3 regions of the Marinomonas sp. ef1 genome follow, and region 3 is predicted to be linked to each of the others. Evidence: predicted binding sites of a transcription regulator. Region 3 holds the regulator's gene; each other region holds the start of a gene.
The links. The regulator FNR, encoded in region 3, switches genes on or off when oxygen is low (the NO sensors DNR and NnrR bind a similar motif). The targets are predictions, from matches to a motif close to TTGATNTANATCAA.

Region 1 (6,106 bases), on a different contig from region 3:
ATCCATGTTTATGGTGCATTGCGTGGTCGTGCATTGGCTGGTGTGAAAGGTGATGCGGACGCCCGAATTTTTTGCAAAAGCATGGAAGCGGAATTGGTTTCCATTGCTGGTAATTTTATGTTGAGCGATGCGCTGCAAAATATCGTTTGGAAAGACAGCGCTCAAGTGTTATTAGTTGACGATAGCTTAGAAATCGTACCGCTTTAAGATTTATTATTCATTTAATTAGTTAGGTAGACTCAGTGTGAGTTTATCGGGGGATACAACATTGGCAAAGATTATAGTAGTCACCTCGGGCAAGGGTGGTGTCGGCAAGACAACATCCAGTGCTGCTATTGGGACTGGTATTGCGTTAAAAGGTCATAAAACGGTAATTATAGATTTCGATGTGGGTTTACGTAATCTAGACTTGATTATGGGTTGTGAACGTCGAGTGGTTTATGATTTCGTGAATGTCATAAATAAAGAGGCGACTTTATCTCAAGCTTTGATAAAAGATAAGCGTACAAAAGATTTGTTTATTTTGCCGGCGTCGCAAACGCGCGACAAAGATGCTTTAACTATTGAAGGGGTTCAGGGAGTTCTTGAGGAGCTTGCTAAGGACTTTGAATACATTATCTGTGATTCGCCAGCAGGTATTGAGAAGGGCGCTCAGATGGCGCTATATTTTGCTGACGCTGCCATCGTTGTAACTAATCCAGAAGTATCTTCTGTGCGCGACTCGGATCGTATTTTGGGTATTCTACAAAGTAAGTCTAAGCGTGCAGAAGATGGCAAAGAGCCAATAGAAGAGCATCTCCTTTTAACGCGTTACCACCCTGGTCGTGTTGCGTTAGGTGAAATGCTAAGTGTCTCTGATGTTGAGGATATTTTAGCAATTCCATTACTGGGTGTTATTCCTGAGTCAGAGGCTGTTTTGAAAGCTTCAAACCAAGGGACACCAGTTATTTTAGACACAGATTCTGAAGCCGGTCTTGCCTACATGGACGCTGTTGACCGATTGATGGGCGAGGAGCGTCCTTTGCGCTTCTTAGAGGTCCAGAAAAAAGGTTTTATCAAACGTTTGTTAGGAGGTTAGAGTGGGAATTTTTGACTATTTTAAAAGCAAAAGCGCGCCTAGCTCCGCTTCTGTTGCCAAGGATCGATTGCAGATTATTGTTGCTCATGAGCGTAGTAAACGCCATCAGCCAGATTATTTGCCACAGATGCAGCAAGAAATCATTGATGTAATTCGTAAGTATGTAAATATCGGCAATGAAGATGTGCAGATACAATTAGACAATACCGATGATTGTTCAATATTAGAGTTAAATGTGACCTTGCCAGAGCAGAATTAGTGCTTCGGTAAGTTCTCGTTAATAATAAGAAAGCGCTCAATGAGACAATTGATGTATGTCTTGTTTGGCGCTTTTTTTGTGCCGAATTATTATTGTACAGTCGTCATCGTTTTACTCAGGTTTTCATGGGTGTATGATGCGAGCCATTCTTTTTTGATTGTTAGAGTAAGATAACATGCTGCGTTTTTCTTTGGGTGTGATTGCTGTTTCTTTGTTTCTAGCTGCTTGCAGTGAACCTAAGCAAGTTGTTTTGCAAGCTAAGTCTACTAGTTCCTCTCCTGAGCTTCCTGTTGCAATGACAGATCCTAAAGCGATGTTGGGAGCGCAGTTATTTTTTGATACGAATTTATCTAAAGAGCGCAATCAGTCTTGTGGAACCTGTCACGATATCGCAAACGGTTTTGTAGATAAAAGACAAGATGCCTTGTTTGGTGCGGTTTCATTGGGCAGCGATCGATTATCTATGGGGAGTCGCAATACACCGACTGCGGCCTATGCGGCGTTTGCTCCGGCTTTTCATCGCATGTCTAATGGTGAATATCGTGGTGGTCAGTTTCTAGATGGCCGAGCCTCTAGTTTGGCGCAACAAGCAGAAGGACCATTTTTAAATCCTTTGGAGATGGCTTTGCCAGACGGTGCGGCTGTTGTTAACCGGGTAAAAGAAAATGAGCGCTATGAAGGCTTGTTTAATTCAATTTATGGGCAAGATATTTTAAATGATCCAATAAAGGGTTATGCCGCAATCACAGAGGCTATTGCGACGTTTGAAAAAACAGCTATGTTCCTGCCGTTTGACTCGAAATACGATCGAGCTTTACGTGGCGAGATAAAACTGACGCCTCAAGAGGAGCTTGGAAAAACCTTATTTTTCTCTCAACAGTTTACAAACTGTAATGCTTGTCACCAACTGAATGCCTCACCACTTAACTCCCAAGAAACCTTTACTAATTATGAATATCGTAATATTGGTGTACCGGCTAACCCTGACTTGATGACGCACAATGGTAATAAAAAAGATCTTGGATTATTGGATAATCCGTCCATAGATGACCCTAAGCAAGCAGGTAAATTTAAAGTGCCGTCTTTGCGAAATGTCGCTGTTACAGGGCCATATATGCATAATGGTGTCTTTAAAGATCTTCGAACGGTAGTGCTTTTTTATGATAAATATAATAATCCAAGGCGTACGATAAACCCTGAAACAGGTAAGCCTTGGGCTGAGCCTGAAGTGGCGGAAAATATCGACTTGGTGAATTTGCAAAAGGGTCCAGCCTTGCCAGATCAAAGGGTGGATGCCATTGTTGCGTTTTTGAAAACATTAACAGATCAGCGCTATGAGTCATTACTTAATGATCAATAGTGTTGTTATTGTTGTGACGGCTAGGCTTAACTCCTTATTGTTTTCATTGATAAAACTGGCTAGTAAGTAAAAAATTTATTACATTGATTCTTTAGTTATTTTCTTTCGCATCTTGTATGTGCCGCTTGAATTTAAAGGGTTGATATCATGAAGTATGTTCCACTTGGCCGAACTGGCTTAGAAGTTTCTCGCGTATGTTTGGGTACCATGACTTGGGGTACTCAAAACAACCAAGCTGATGCCGATGTTCAAATTGAATACGCTTTAGCAAATGGTGTGAATTTTATCGACACTGCTGAAATGTATTCTGTACCGCCAACGCCTGAGTCTTATGGTAAAACAGAAACTATTATTGGTGATTGGCTTTCTCGTAATCCATCGCGTCGTAAAGAATTTATTCTTGCTACTAAAATTGCCGGCCCTGGAATGAAATACGTTCGTGATGGAAGCAATATTTCTGGCAAAACGGTGATTGAAGCAGTAGATGCTTCTCTGAAGCGCTTGCAGACAGATTATATTGATCTTTATCAGCTTCATTGGCCAAATCGTTCTACACCACATTTTGCAAAGCACTTCCCTGGGGTTATTAGCTTTACTGATGTTGATCGTAATGAGCAGTCCGCTCAAATATTAGATATTCTTCAAGGGTTAGATGCTTGTATTAAATCGGGTAAAATTCGTCACTTTGGTTTATCTGATGATACGACTTGGGGGATTAATGAGTTTATTCGTTTGAGTGATAAACATGGTTTGCCTCGAGTTGCTTCTATTCAAAATGAATTTAGCTTGTTACACACAAAAGATTGGCCCTATTTGGTTGAAAACTGTGTTCATGAAGATGTTGCGTATTTGCCTTGGTCGCCTTTGGCGGCTGGTGCTTTAACAGGTAAGTATCTTGGTGGTGCCCGCCCTGCAGGAAGTCGTTGGACCTATGCGCAGCGTAACGGTATTTTCCGTGATACCCCTTTGGTTGAGAAAGCGGTTGCCGCTTATATGGAAGTGGCTAAGAGACATGGCTTTACTGCTGCGCAGCTTGCATTAGCATGGTGTGATCAAGTTGACGGTGTTAGTTCAACTATCATTGGTGCGACGTCTCTTGAGCAGTTGAAAGAAGATATGGCTGCTTTTGACATGCCACTGTCTGAAGAAGCTTTGAAGGATATCATGGCAGTCTTTAAAGAATATCCTGTTCCGTTCTAATGGGTAGCTGATTAACTCTGATATGAATTTAAAAAGCGCTTCGGCGCTTTTTTTATGTCTTTAAAGTTTTGGCTGGTGAAGGAGGGGGGAATTTTGGCCAATAAAAAACCCGATACACAATGTGTATCGGGTTTTTTTAGAGATTAGAAAAAACTAGAACTTAGTTCTTTTCTCTTTCTTTCTTCTCTTTAACAGCAGCGATAACGGTTTCAGCTACGTTAGAAGGACATGGTAGGTAGTGAGAGAACTCCATAGAGAACTGACCACGACCAGAAGTCATTGTACGTAGAGTGCTGATGTAACCAAACATTTCAGATAGAGGTACGTCTGCTTTGATGCGAACACCAGTCAAACCTTTCTCTTGGTCTTTGATCATGCCGCGACGACGGTTTAAGTCACCGATAACATCACCAACGTGGTCATCTGGAGTGAACACGTCAACTTTCATGATTGGTTCGATCAACTGTGGGCCAGCTTTTGGAACTGACTGACGGAAGGCACCTTTAGCAGCGATTTCGAAGGCAATTGCAGAAGAGTCAACCGCGTGGAATCCACCGTCGAACAATTCAACCTCAACGTCTAGTACAGGGAAGCCTGCTAGAACACCTTGGTTCATCATAGACTTGAAGCCTTTCTCTACAGCTGGGAAGAACTCTTTTGGTACGTTACCACCAACAACTGAAGATGTGAACTTGAAGCCAGAACCCACTTCACCAGGCTTGATGCGGTAGTCGATTTTACCAAACTGACCGGATCCACCAGATTGTTTCTTGTGAGTGTAAGTGTCTTCAATGCTCTTCGTGATAGTTTCACGGTAAGCTACTTGTGGCTGACCTACAATTAGATCAACGCCGTAAGTGCGTTTCAATATGTCTACTTTGATGTCTAGGTGAAGCTCGCCCATACCTTTAAGGATGGTTTCGCCAGAATCAATGTCAGTTTCAACGCGGAACGTTGGATCTTCAGCAACCATTTTACCAATTGCGATACCCATTTTCTCGTTGCCGCCTTTGTCTTTTGGCGTAACAGAGATAGAGATAACTGGCTCAGGGAAAACCATTGCTTCAAGAGTGCAAGGGTGCTTAGGATCGCATAGAGTGTGACCAGTTTGCACGTTTTTCATGCCAACGATTGCGATGATATCACCAGCTTGAGCTGTGCTAATTTCATTACGGTCGTTCGCTTGCATTTCAACCATACGGCCTACGCGTTCGGTTTTGCCCGTGAAGCTGTTAAGGATTGTATCACCTTTGTTTAGTACGCCAGAGTAGATACGTACGAAAGTAAGGGCGCCGAAACGGTCGTCCATGATTTTAAATGCAAGAGCTTTAAGCGGCTCTTTAGCATCTACGATCGCTTTTTCACCTGTTGGAACACCTTCTTCGTCAGTAAGATCTTGAGGATCTACTTCGGTTGGGCTTGGTAGGTAGTCGACTACTGCATCAAGAAGAAGTTGCATGCCTTTGTTTTTGAAGGCAGAACCACAGTATGTTGGGAAGAATGCAAGATCACGAGTACCTTTACGTATACAGCGTTTTAGGTCTTCCATAGAAGGCTCTTCGCCGTCCATGTAGGCCATCATTACGTCATCGTCTTGCTCAACAGCTGTTTCTAGAAGCTTTTCACGGTATTCTTCAACAATCTCTTCCATGTCAGCAGGAACATCTTCGATGCTGTAGTTTTCTGGCTGGCCAGAATCATCCCAGATGTAAGCTTTGCGAGTTAATAGATCAACAACGCCTGAGAATTCATCTTCAGTACCGATAGGTAGAACCATGATCAATGGGGTCGCGCCAAGTACTTTTTTAACTTGCTCAGTTACGCGATAGAAGCTAGCGCCTAGACGGTCTAACTTATTTACGAAGATCAAACGTGCAACTTCAGAATCGTTCGCATAACGCCAGTTAGTTTCTGATTGTGGCTCTACACCGCCAGAACCACAGAATACACCGATACCACCATCAAGAACTTTTAGTGAACGGTATACTTCTACTGTGAAGTCAACGTGTCCAGGTGTGTCGATAACGTTAAAGCGGTGATCTTTCCAGAAACAACTTACAGCCGCAGACTGGATGGTAATACCGCGTTCAGCTTCTTGTTCCATGAAGTCGGTAGTAGATTCACCCTCATGTACTTCACCAAGCTTGTGGATCATACCAGTAAGTTTAAGAATACGTTCTGTGGTAGTAGTTTTGCCCGCGTCAACGTG
Region 2 (6,106 bases), on a different contig from region 3:
GTCGAGCGACAAAACTAGGAGCAGAAATAGAGTGTTCAAGTATATTGGCGATCACTTTAAGCACTTCATCGCCCGCTGGGTGGCCATACAAATCGTTTATTTTTTTGAAAAAATCTAAATCTAAAATAGCAAAGCCAATTTTTTTTGGTCTATTAAGCAGAGCCGTTTGCGCCTTTTCAGTAATAAAACGTCGATTAGGTAATTGTGTCAAATGGTCTCTATTATTTTGTATGATCAGGATTTCTTTGTGTTGATAAAGACGAATCAACGCAAACAAAAGGGCCGAAACAACCACCAGTATTGTGGCAATCAACCCCCAAATTAAAAACGTAAGCTCAGTCTTTAGACGACGCTCCACATCGGAAGCAGTTTGAATCATATAGTGTAACCCATCATAGGTCAGAGCCAGATCCAACTCTAATTGTGTAAGTTGCTTTACTAGTATGTTTTTTGTACTTTTGTCTTGTTCGAATAACACAATCTGTTGATTTACTGTTGGCAAAATCATATTAACTTCGCTTAGCACTCCTATACTATCGGCATAAACAAAGTCCTCAATTGTACTGTCACGTATCTTTCTATCGATTAGAGGAGATCGATATTGGATTCGTAATATGACTTTTTTTAACCCTTTCACATCAAAAAATGGGCTATCTGTTTCTAAATAGTACAAAGAGCTCTTCAAAAGATGAACATCTTCTTGAGCCTGAGTGATATCAATAGCCAGAGCCGTAAAATTCGAACCAAGCAACTGCCTAGATTGCTGTTGAAAATAAGATACAGCCCAAATACAAAGGCTTAAAAATAGAATAAAAACTAGCCAGATTCTGACTTGTATTTGCTTAATGCTGGTTGTAATCATTGGATTAATATTTCGTTGAGTGCCCAAATCCAGTAGTTCTTACTTTCCGTAAGGTGTGAAGCAAGGCCAACATCAGATGGAATAATTAACAACAAGGGACCTAAATTATTAGGAGAAATAGGCAAACCATTTAAACGTGTCACCATTAGATACTGTTTTCGATCCCTATTTTCTTTTGTAATAAACACTTCGTAGCCATCTATAGCAATAAAGCGCAGCCTTGGCGCATCGTTTAAGCCGTATTGTTTCAACAAATCAATCAGCCAAACACCACTAAAGCGTCCTTGAGGACCATCAAAATGAACCATTTCAGAAGTTTCAAACATAGGCAATGACTCTATATCTGCCATAGAGATCAAGACTTCTTGGCCAGGCATTCCTAAAGTAAGCACAGGCGATATATCAGAAGATGGGGGAAAATCACTAGAATGGACTTCTACTGAATAAGCTGGGATGGTTAAAAACGAAGACAATACCAGTATCAAAAATTGCCGAATAGAACAGAAGTTGATGACTTTATAGGCTTTTGTTTTGAACAAGACACAACTCAAAAAAAATTTCATAAATCCCCTTCTGAGTTTGCATCACTTGATGACGATGTCATTGAACGAATGTATATAGTACTGTTTTTTTCATCCTTATCCTGTTTCGTATCGTAATTTTTTGTCTAGGTTTTTAAAGCATGAGTATCTAATGCAACTAGCGAGGAGCATTCCGATATAGCAATAAGACCTCTGGAACTTGTATAAAGACAACTCTGTTAAGCACCAACAACTACACGATTTCGACCTTGCTCTTTAGCTTTGTAGAGAGCGGCGTCGGCACGGTTAAGCACTTGCTCATAATGACTATCATCTATTTCATACATAGCGACACCAAAACTCGCCGTAACATAAAGCCCGTCGCTCATCTCTTCTTTTTCAAGTGCTTCGCGAATCATTTCGGCTATGTTTTTTGCTTCGTCAGCATTCATATTTGGTAACAACACAGTAAATTCCTCACCGCCAAATCGAGCGACAATACCTTTTTCTCCAACTTGCACGGTAAGCAATTTTGCGATTTTTTGCAGCACCAAATCTCCCACAGTGTGACCGAAAGAATCATTTACTCTTTTGAAATGGTCTGCATCTGTCATAATCACTGCAAAAGGACATTTTGACTCTTGTGCTTGGCGATACTCTTTATGTAACGCCTCATCTAAAGCCAAACGATTATAGATGTGTGTTAGTGGATCTTTACGAGCAATCGCTTCTAGAGACCGATTACTGGCTTCTAACTCTGCCGTTCTATTTTTTACTTTTGTCTCTAGCATGACATTCATCTGCATCAAAGACTGCTCTCTCATCAATAAAGAAGACATCATTTCCTGCAAAGAACGACTTAAGCTTGCCACTTCTATCAACTTACTATCCGATTGAAAAGTTACCTTTCTATCTCCCTGCTGAATACTCTTTGCTGTCAGCGCTAATCGCTCCAATGGACGACTTAATGTGCCCGCAAATTGATAGGCAAGCAGCATACAAAGCAATGTCGCAAACACACCAAAAAAAAGTAACAACTTATGAACTTCATTTACTGCTGACATAGCAATAGACAATGGCTGACGTACAACGATTTGCCAAGCAAGATCTGTTGATTCAGGAGAGCGTACCGAAACTAAACTGGTTAGGTATTCTTTGTCATCCTGCCAAAGCAACGATTTAAATTGGCCATCTTTAGGCAGTGTTTTTGGTACTTCAATATCATTAGGAAAATGATAGTCTGGATATAAAACTCTGTGCTCATTATCGATAATAAAGATATCGATATTTTTTCGTTTCGAAGCATCGGTCAAAGAAGATAACAAAACCTCTTTAACCCAAGCCCAATCTGCATGAGTCGCGACTACGCCTTTCAACTCACCACTTTCACCTATTACAGGAGCGGCAAAATCGACAAAACGAATTGGCGAGCCATCCTTAGTCTTAGGCAGCAAGTTTTCAAGCAATAACGCTTTATGCACATTACCAATAAAAGGACCTGATTGACCACTAATGAACCAAGGTCGCTGACTGACATCTGCCTCTTTCAATACTCCATTACTTGACGCTAAAACCACTCCATCAACATTAGCAAAACCAATCCAAGCATAATCCTTGTAGGAGCTTTTAATTTGATCAATAGCGTACTGCAATCCGCTTAAGTCTTGAGTTTCATATAAGGAAGTACGCTTACTAAGCAGGACAACCTCACGTTCACGCTCCATTAAATTAGCCGACAACATATTTGAAATAGATTGGCTAAGATTTACCAGAGATTCACCGCTGGCTGTTGCAAGTCGACTAGAAGTCAGTTGATAGAAAGAGGTAATCAGCACCAAACTTAGAGAAAGCAACAAACCGCCAGATAATAGAGTAATGCGTTTTCTAAAAGTATCGAAACCTCTTAACATGATTTGGTAGGCCTATTTATAATAGTGAAAAGTAAACAGCATATTTCACTATTATAGTAACAGTCCCTACTTTCACTTTATACGCATAATTAAAACCATCCCTAAGCATTCAAAACAATTGCTAATGCATACAGCAAAACGTAATTCTATGGCAATTGACGGCTAAGTATGACGATCCGCTGTTGCAACTCTTCAATTTCATCCATCAACTCAAGGCTTAAAGCCACACCTGATAGGTTTAATTCCAACCCATTCATCAGACGTTGCGCCCGCTGCAATCGAACTAATGCATGGCTATTAAAATACCAAATAGATTCCGTTGATTGCTCAATTGGTTCAACTGGTTCCGCAATACCGTATTCGATCATTTCAACTATGATGTCTACATGAATATCACATCGTTCACAGACCTCTTCTAGAGTAAATAACACATGCTCATGTTGAGATTCAATGACCACTATCTCTGATTTAGACATCCTCTACCTCTCGAATACGTGGCGTGGGTTAAACTCCGACTCACACTCAGATAATTGTTGATAAAGCGCTTCGGCTTTACTGCTGTGTACTTTTGGTAAACTCACTTGTAAGGTCACGATCTGATCTCCAGCGACTTCACTTGACTTACCAACCAAACCCTTGCCTTTTATACGAAGTTTATTACCACTGGTCGCGCCTTTGGGGATTTTTAACTTTACTTTACCATTAAGCGTCGGTGCTTCTACACTGGTTCCCAAAGCAGCTTCCCAACAAGTAATAGGCAAAGTAAGTAAAATATTTTTGCCATCAACCGCAAAGTAAGGATGCGGCGCGAATTCAATTTCAAGTAATAAGTCCCCTGCTTTTCCTTCGCCAATGCCCGCTTCGCCTTGCCCCGACAAACGAATGTGCTGTCCCTGGATAACACCTGCAGGGATCTTTACATTTAAAGTTTTATCTCGCTGCCTTATAAAACCGTTTTGGTCTGGCTCGGAAACTCGCAAAGATAATTGTCGTTGGCAGCCAAGATGTGCTTCCTCCAAAAATAAAGCAATTTTATGATGTATATCGCGGCCTCGTTGATTGTTCGAGCGCTGGAAATCATCCGCTTGACGAAACCCTCCGCCTCCGCCACTCGCTCCAAAAATAGAATCGAAAAAGTCACTAAAATCTGCGTTACTACTTTGATTATGGGATCTTTGGCCTGCATGAGTTGATTGCCAATCAGGTGGTGGCTGGAAACCACCATCAGCTCGACGAGAACCTTGCTTACGCAACATATCGTATTCAGCACGCTTTTCTGGATCCTTTAAAACGGTATAGGCTTCGCCTACCTCTTTGAATTTCTGCTCAGCATTAGCTTCTTTACTGACATCGGGATGATATTTTCTAGCAAGTTTTCGATAGCTTGCTTTTATCGCAGAAGCATCGGCATTTTCAGCGACACCCAGAATCTTATAATAATCTTTAAATTCCATGCAGCTTCACTTCCATCGTAATCGACCTCGCTTACAAGCTCGTTCGTTAAATGTATTTTTGTCTTCTATCATCATAGACTCTTTAACAGCAATAGCGGCTTAAATTTCAAAAAAAATTGATATAAATCTAGATATGCGAAGTAAAAATATAAGGAAAAGAAAAAATCCATAACATATAAATGAGAACTACAAACCAAAAAACTGATAATACTTATAGAAAAATAAGATAAATAAAATTACAAAACAACGTTTCATTTTTAAATTTACATCAAAAATATAAATCATAAATAAAACCATCTCATTGCTAAAAATTGAAATCAATAAAAATTATAAATTTAATAGATATCATTAATTTAAAATAAGGAAATATTAATTAAATTAATTATTGAAATATTAAAAGATTAAGAATATATTAAATAAGTATTTAAAATACCATAAAGGTAGAGATTATGGATGTTGAAATAGAAATCAATAAAAAAATCAACTACTTAGATCATAAAAAGCAAAGTCCTCTACTCTATGAAGCTGTCGATTACAATTTGTTACTTGTTAATTATAAAACATTAAATGTAATTACCAACCATGAACTTTTAAGTCAGTTCATGCAGAAAAATGGACAGCAGGGGCTTGTTATTTTTGATGTACCTAAGAATGCAGACTTTTCTGATTTAAAATCATGGCCAAACTTGAAAGGTATATTTTTTGAATATGCAGATAAAACTCTTTTCGAACAAGGTTTTAAAGCAATCGAACAAGGTGAATTATGGTTTCCAAGGTCAGTAACAGATTGCTGGACTCGACAAATGCTTGAAGAAGAGCAACACACTACATTACGAACAAATAATTTAACTAGAAAGGAAATAAAAGTATTAAAATTATTGTATTCTGGTTTAGAATATACAGCTATTGCTGATAGTCTATTTATAAGTGAAGCAACAGTTCGTGTTCACTTACATAAAATCTACCAAAAAATTGAAGTAAAAAACAAACAACAAGCTAGAATCTGGTGTAAATCGAATTTTAACAAGATCAATAGTTAAGAGGACTTATCTGAAATCTAAGAATATCTGTATATTCACCTGCAGCTTGATTTTTGAAATCATCTATCCTCATTTTCAAACTTATAAAGAAATCATTTCTTTTGTTATAAGAAAAAACCCTGCTATAATTTTGTTTCAAATCCACCCATTCGCCATCTAAATTAATAAGATAGCCAACAGTATATCTAGTTTTATAAACATTGTGCCTTAACTCACCTCTATTCTCCGAAAGAACTGTCAATTTAACATCCGTATTCGTTATAACCTTAAAACTAGGCAACATGCTATATTCTTTTCTTGGTATTAATTCTCCCAAATA
Region 3 (6,106 bases):
GGGATTTAGGCAGGAGCAAGCCTATATTTATTAGACAAAACAAGGATTAGGTGTTGCCATGAAAATTCAATTACTAATGATCATTACCGTGATTATATCGTCTTTATTGACGATATCTCAGCGCGCCAATGCTCAAGAAGTAAATCAATTTCGCTGGCTAGAACCTACTGTAGAGCAAAGATGCGATGAAGTCGTTGTCCCAGATCAAGATAATGGAGCAGATAGTGGCTTTATTGTATTTATTCCATTTCGGACTCATCCCTCCGCTTTAACTCCAACGCCTTTTCTAAATTATCGCTTACCTGTTATTGCTAAAATTAGTAGTAGCATCAATCCAAGAGCCCCACCGTTTTCACTGATATAACTCACCCACGCTTTAGCTATTTTATTTTTTACACTGGGGATTAATCATGAAAACACTAACTTATGTATCTACAAAAGACGTTAACCAACTAACTTGGCCTGCAACTACAGAAAATATAAACCTTTATTCTTCTGCTTTATCAGTCTTTACTGATTTTCAAACGGCCGGCCCACGCGTAATTGAATCAAATACTCGTGCAGATGAGCTTGTTCAGTTGATGAGAAAAGAACATGTACGCATGAAAATCGTAGTCGATGCAGATAATCGCTTTGTTGGCGTTATTAGTCTTGAAGACTTGTCTGAAGATGTCTTCATTAAACAGGTAGCAAATGGTTTTCAACGTTCAGAATTGATGGTTGCAGATTTGATGAGAGCTAAAGAAGTGTTACTTGCTCTATCGTATACATCTCTTAAGCATTCAGATATTGAATCACTTTTGTTTAGTCAGCGTAACAATAAGCTGCAGCATTTGCTTGTTATTGATGAAGATACCAAGGCTATTCGTGGTTTGATTTCATCTAACGATGTTGCTCGTCAGCTTCGATTGGATATTGATGTTGCTTTCTCTAGTTTTGCGCATACTTACCAAAGCGCTATTCTTGGTCAAAAAGAGCCTACAAAAAAGCTAAAGGTAGCTTAATTCACGATCAACTTTTAGCGCTAGTTACTTAAAAGAAGCCCAGATTATTAGATAATCTGGGCTTCTTTTTGTTTGCTCTTGTTTCTTATTAGCCTTTCTTTTCGATCCAATAGTAATAAATCTCCCCTTCTTGATCTTGTCGAATAAGCTTGTGGCCAAGAAATTGGCAGAACTTTGGAATATCTCTTGTCGTTGATGGATCAGTCGCAATGACTTTTAGCACCTCCTTCGCAGCCAGTTTTCGCATCTCTACATGAAGCATCATTACGGGTTCAGGGCAAAGTAAATCTGTTGCATCAAGCTGAGCTTGGTGTTCCATAATATTTCTCTCAATAGGTTAAGCTTCGGTTTCGATATTCTTCTCTAGCCAGTTTTTCGTGTGAATAGCTATTTCTAAAACAGTGTCTTCTATACTTTTATTGTATTTTTTTAGCGTTTTAAAGTCATGGTCCGCACCTTCTATCCAAAGAATATTCACATTGTCAGGTAATATTTGCTTACTAACCCAATCGTACGAACCTAATTGATCTCTTGTGCCTTGAATAATCAAACATGGTGCTTTGAGTTCAGCAAGAAACGATAATCTATTTTTTTCGGGCTTTCCGGCTGGGTAGAAAGGAAAACCGAAACATACTACAGCTTTCACCATGGGTAGATGTGTTAGTTGTGTAGCTACTCGACCTCCCATGGATTTTCCAGCAACAATACAGCTATTCTCATCCACAATATGCTCAGCAAATTCAGGAACAAGGGTGTTAAATCTAGGTGGTGGCCTTTTCTTTCCTAAACGCTCTTGCTCTTGCATATATGAAAAAGTTACTGGTATCGTAGCTTGCTGTCTTTGCTCGGATATTGCGTCACAAAGTTGCTTTAAAAAGGTGTGATTGTGACCAGCACCAGCACCGTGGGCGAGGTATAAAGGGAGAGAATTCATGTTCATAATTTTCAAAAAAACGCTATTAGACCAGATTAGATCGATGGTTAGAACCTTGCTAGATGCATTATTACCAACAACATAGAGAAAGGTTTTAGTTGCAGTATGAAAATCCTTGATCTGGGTCAGCAAATAGCTTTTCACTAAAGTGTAAACTCCTATTAGAAATTTTAATAGGAACACATCATGATTTGGGATTCTTCACTTATCGCTAAGTACGATCTATCTGGGCCTCGTTATACATCTTACCCAACGGCACCGCAATTTGACTCAAGTATTAGTAAAATTGCGCTTATTGATAAGATGTTAACGCCTTCCGAAGCGCCTCTTAGTTTGTATTTTCATATTCCGTTTTGCGCTCACCTTTGTTACTACTGCGCCTGTAATAAGATTGTGACTAAGCAGTACGATAAAGGCGCCGAATACGTTGAACTACTCGGCGAAGAAATGAGATTACGCAGCCTTATGCTTGATCACTCAAGAGAAGTTACGCAGTTACATTTTGGTGGTGGCACCCCTACTTTTTTGACCGAAGAATTAATTGAGGTGCTATTTGATAATATTCAGCAACACTTCAATTTAATTAATGACGGAACGCAAGATTACAGCATTGAAATAGATCCTAGAGAAATAAGTCGATCTAAGCTGAAGTTATTAACTGAAAAGGGAATTAACCGAATTAGTATTGGTGTGCAAGACTTTGACATCAAGGTACAAGAGGCCATCCATCGTGTTCAACCCGTTAAAATGGTTGCAGATCTTGTAAAAGATGCTCGCGAATTAGACATTAAGTCAATTAATTTTGATCTTATTTATGGCTTGCCATATCAATCTATAGAAGGCTTTAGAGAGACTTTGGCGCAAGTGATTGAATTATCACCAGAGCGAATTTCGCTGTTCAATTACGCTCATTTACCTGATCGATTCCGTGCTCAAAGGCGGATTTCAGATGATAGTTTGCCCGTATCAAGTATGAAACTTGATTTGTTGAAAATGAGTATTGAGTATTTGATAGCTGCTGGTTATGAATATATCGGCATGGACCATTTTGCAAAATCAACTGATAGCTTGGCGATAGCTCAAAAACAAGGCAAGCTACAGCGTAACTTTCAGGGCTATACAACACATGCTGGCACAGATTTGGTCGCATTTGGCGTTTCTGCTATTAGTGATTTAAATGGTGTTTATATCCAGAACCATACTGACTTATCAATTTATAGGAGTAGTATTGAGAAAGGTCAATTAGCTATAGCTAAAGGGTATATTAGTGATCTAGATGACAGAATTCGACATCAAGTTATAATGACGCTAATTTCTCAATTTGAGTTGAACACTGCCATTATTGAGCAAAAATATAATATTCGCTTCTTCGAGTACTTTTTTGAAGAGATGGAAAATCTAACTCCCATGACTAAAGATGGTATGTTAGATATTGATCGTAGTGGAATGCAGACCACTATTAAAGTTACAGAGCGCGGTAGATTATTAATTCGCTGTATTTGTATGGTTTTTGATAAATATCTCAACGGCGCCATAAAATACTCTAAAGTTATATAGATCGAGATCAGGGAGATTCACATGTCATTGACACACACACAGTCACGATTCAACAGTACGCTTACTTCGCAATGCCAGAACTGTAGCTTAAGCGCCCTTTGCCTTCCAATAGCATTAGCTGATGAAGATATTAATAAATTAGATCAAATAATAGAGCGTAAGAAACCACTAAAAAAGGGCGAGTTTTTGTTTCGCCAAGGTGAAGCGTTTGATTCAGTTTATGCTGTACGCTCTGGCACTTTAAAAACATTCAATATTACGTCCGTCGGCGAAGAGCAAATTACAGGCTTTTATTGCCCCAGTGAATTAGTCGGTTTAAGCGGGATTGATTCAAACGTCTACCCTGTTTCTGCAAAGGCACTGGAAACAACAACAGTGTGCGAGATTCCATTTAGTCATCTTGAAGAGCTGTCTTCTCATATCCCTTCTTTGAAGCATCAGATATTTAAGGTGATGAGCCGTAAAATATCCGACGACCAACAGATGATGGTATTGTTAGGGAAAAAGAATGCTGATGAGAAAGTTGCTTCTTTCCTTTTGAATCTATCTAATCGATTCAAAAAGCGTGGTTATTCAGCGAGCTCTTTTCGTTTATCTATGTCGCGTGGTGAAATTGGTAACTACCTTGGATTGGCCGTTGAAACTGTTAGTCGTGTCATCACTCGTTTTCAAAAAAATGAGTTAATACATGTTGATGGCAAGGAAATAGAAATAATCGACTTCCCTGAAATGCAAAAACTCGTTGGGGTTGCTAGTGATTGTGGTAAAATCGCCCGCATTTGATTGATATGATGAGGCCCAACAGGCATGCTTTACGACGATTTTTACGTTAAATCCCTAATACAAACAATAGAAGACTGGCCAAAACAAGGTATAAGCTTTCGAGACATTACTCCCATTTTTAGTGACCCTAAAGGCATGAGAATGGTTGTTGATGCTTATGTGCATCGCTACATTGCAACAGATATCACTCATATTGCCTGCATTGATGCTCGAGGCTTTTTAATTGCTGCTGTTTTAGCCTATGAACTGCAAAAGCCGCTTATCTTAGTGCGTAAAAAGGGCAAGCTTCCAGGAAAAACCATTTCACAAAAATACGCTTTGGAATACGGTGAAGCGGAATTGGAGATCCAAGAAGGCGCAGTGAAAGCAGGCGATGAAGTATTGTTATTTGATGATTTGATAGCGACTGGCGGTACCCTATTTGCCGCAATTAAACTATTGACCAGCCAAGGTGCGAATATAAAAGAAGTGGCAGCTATTATAGATTTGCCCGATCTAGGCGGAAGTCAAAAACTAAGAGACAGTGAAGTACCTGTTTTTAGCCTTTGCGCTTATGATGGTGAATAATGCTCGAATGTTAACAAATAAAAAGGTGGCATAAGCCACCTTTTTATTTTCAAAAAAATATTTACTGTTATTAAAAGTCTACTGTTGCACCAATAGAAAGACCTTTGTCAATTTCTTTACGAGAATCATCTTCATATACAGTTACTGTTTTGCCATATCGAATAAACGCACGTGCATTGCGCATAGTCATGTATTCAGCACGAAATTCATAAGTGTACATATGATCTAAATTGGAGATGGATAATACTTGTGGTGAGTAATACACAGAGCCATAGATACTAACTCGATTCGCTTCTGGTAAGGTGTATCGGTACCAACCACCTAAAGCAAGCGCAACAGATAAGTCGTCCTTCTTGTCTAAATCTGCATCGATAGCATATAGTCTAATACCAATACCTGCTTGAAGCGGTCCACTAGTATCTGAGTCTTCAACAGTGACACCTATATGTGCAGTAGAGGTATTTTTGTCATCATTATGAGTAACGCCGCCATTAACGCCGAACGCTCCCATATTCAAGTTAATATCACCTTTTACTGTATCATTCGTTAGACTAACTCCAGCGGATGATGCATTGACGATAGAAGACCCTAAAATACCGACGGTTAACAATAGAGCTTTATGCGTTAGGTTCATTTCTATTATCCTATAATGAAATAATATTTAATCGGTCAAAGGCCGCGGGCGACTGTTTTAACCCTTTAAAGTCGAATAGTTTTGTGTCTGCCAAATGCGATGGAACGACATTTTGAATAGCAGAAAACATGGTTTCCGTTCTACCAGGAAATTCTTTTTCCCACTTTTGTAACATGTCTTTTACGACTTGTCTTTGTAAATTCTCTTGAGAGCCACAAAGGTTACAAGGGATAATAGGATATTCCTTCATCACAGAGAAGGCTTCAATATCTTCTTCTTTGCAGTAAGCAAGAGGACGGATAACGATATGTTTACCATCATCGCTTAGCAATTTTGGTGGCATAGACTTTAACTTACCACCAAAAAACATATTCAAGAATAATGTTTCAAGAATATCATCTCTGTGATGGCCAAGTGCGATTTTAGTCGCTCCAATTTCCTCAGCAAAACCGTATAAGGAACCACGGCGCAAACGAGAGCATAAGCCACAAGTGGTTTTCCCCTCAGGCACAATTTCTTTTACGATGCTGTAAGTATCGCGTTCTAAAATATGAAAATCCACACCTAGCTCTTCCAGATAAGCAGGTAAGATATGCTCAGGAAAGCCAGGTTGCTTCTGATCTAGAT

Region 1: the regulator FNR is predicted to act here: its motif matches at 1,386-1,399, upstream of CCS02_RS16210 (cytochrome-c peroxidase).
Region 2: the regulator FNR is predicted to act here: its motif matches at 4,864-4,877, upstream of CCS02_RS20205 (DnaJ C-terminal domain-containing protein).

Annotation. Positions count from the first base shown of each region.
Region 1 is NZ_NHTT01000012.1:16,327-22,432, reverse strand. It holds gene minC (septum site-determining protein MinC) at 1-207, shown strand, start outside; gene minD (septum site-determining protein MinD) at 269-1,078, shown strand; gene minE (cell division topological specificity factor MinE) at 1,080-1,337, shown strand; gene CCS02_RS16210 (cytochrome-c peroxidase) at 1,513-2,697, shown strand; gene CCS02_RS16205 (aldo/keto reductase) at 2,845-3,897, shown strand; gene fusA (elongation factor G) at 4,058-6,106, opposite strand, start outside.
Region 2 is NZ_NHTT01000020.1:44,436-50,541, reverse strand. It holds gene CCS02_RS20225 (GGDEF domain-containing protein) at 1-862, opposite strand, end outside; gene CCS02_RS20220 (hypothetical protein) at 859-1,425, opposite strand; gene CCS02_RS20215 (GGDEF domain-containing protein) at 1,623-3,293, opposite strand; gene CCS02_RS20210 (chaperone modulator CbpM) at 3,440-3,769, opposite strand; gene CCS02_RS20205 (DnaJ C-terminal domain-containing protein) at 3,773-4,747, opposite strand; gene CCS02_RS20200 (LuxR C-terminal-related transcriptional regulator) at 5,197-5,787, shown strand; gene CCS02_RS20195 (hypothetical protein) at 5,777-6,106, opposite strand, start outside.
Region 3 is NZ_NHTT01000002.1:449,440-455,545, reverse strand. It holds gene CCS02_RS04555 (hypothetical protein) at 59-364, shown strand; gene CCS02_RS04550 (CBS domain-containing protein) at 411-1,004, shown strand; gene tusA (sulfurtransferase TusA) at 1,093-1,323, opposite strand; gene CCS02_RS04540 (alpha/beta family hydrolase) at 1,342-2,082, opposite strand; gene hemN (oxygen-independent coproporphyrinogen III oxidase) at 2,125-3,495, shown strand; gene fnr (fumarate/nitrate reduction transcriptional regulator Fnr) at 3,517-4,278, shown strand; gene CCS02_RS04525 (adenine phosphoribosyltransferase) at 4,303-4,845, shown strand; gene CCS02_RS04520 (YfaZ family outer membrane protein) at 4,916-5,479, opposite strand; gene ttcA (tRNA 2-thiocytidine(32) synthetase TtcA) at 5,490-6,106, opposite strand, start outside.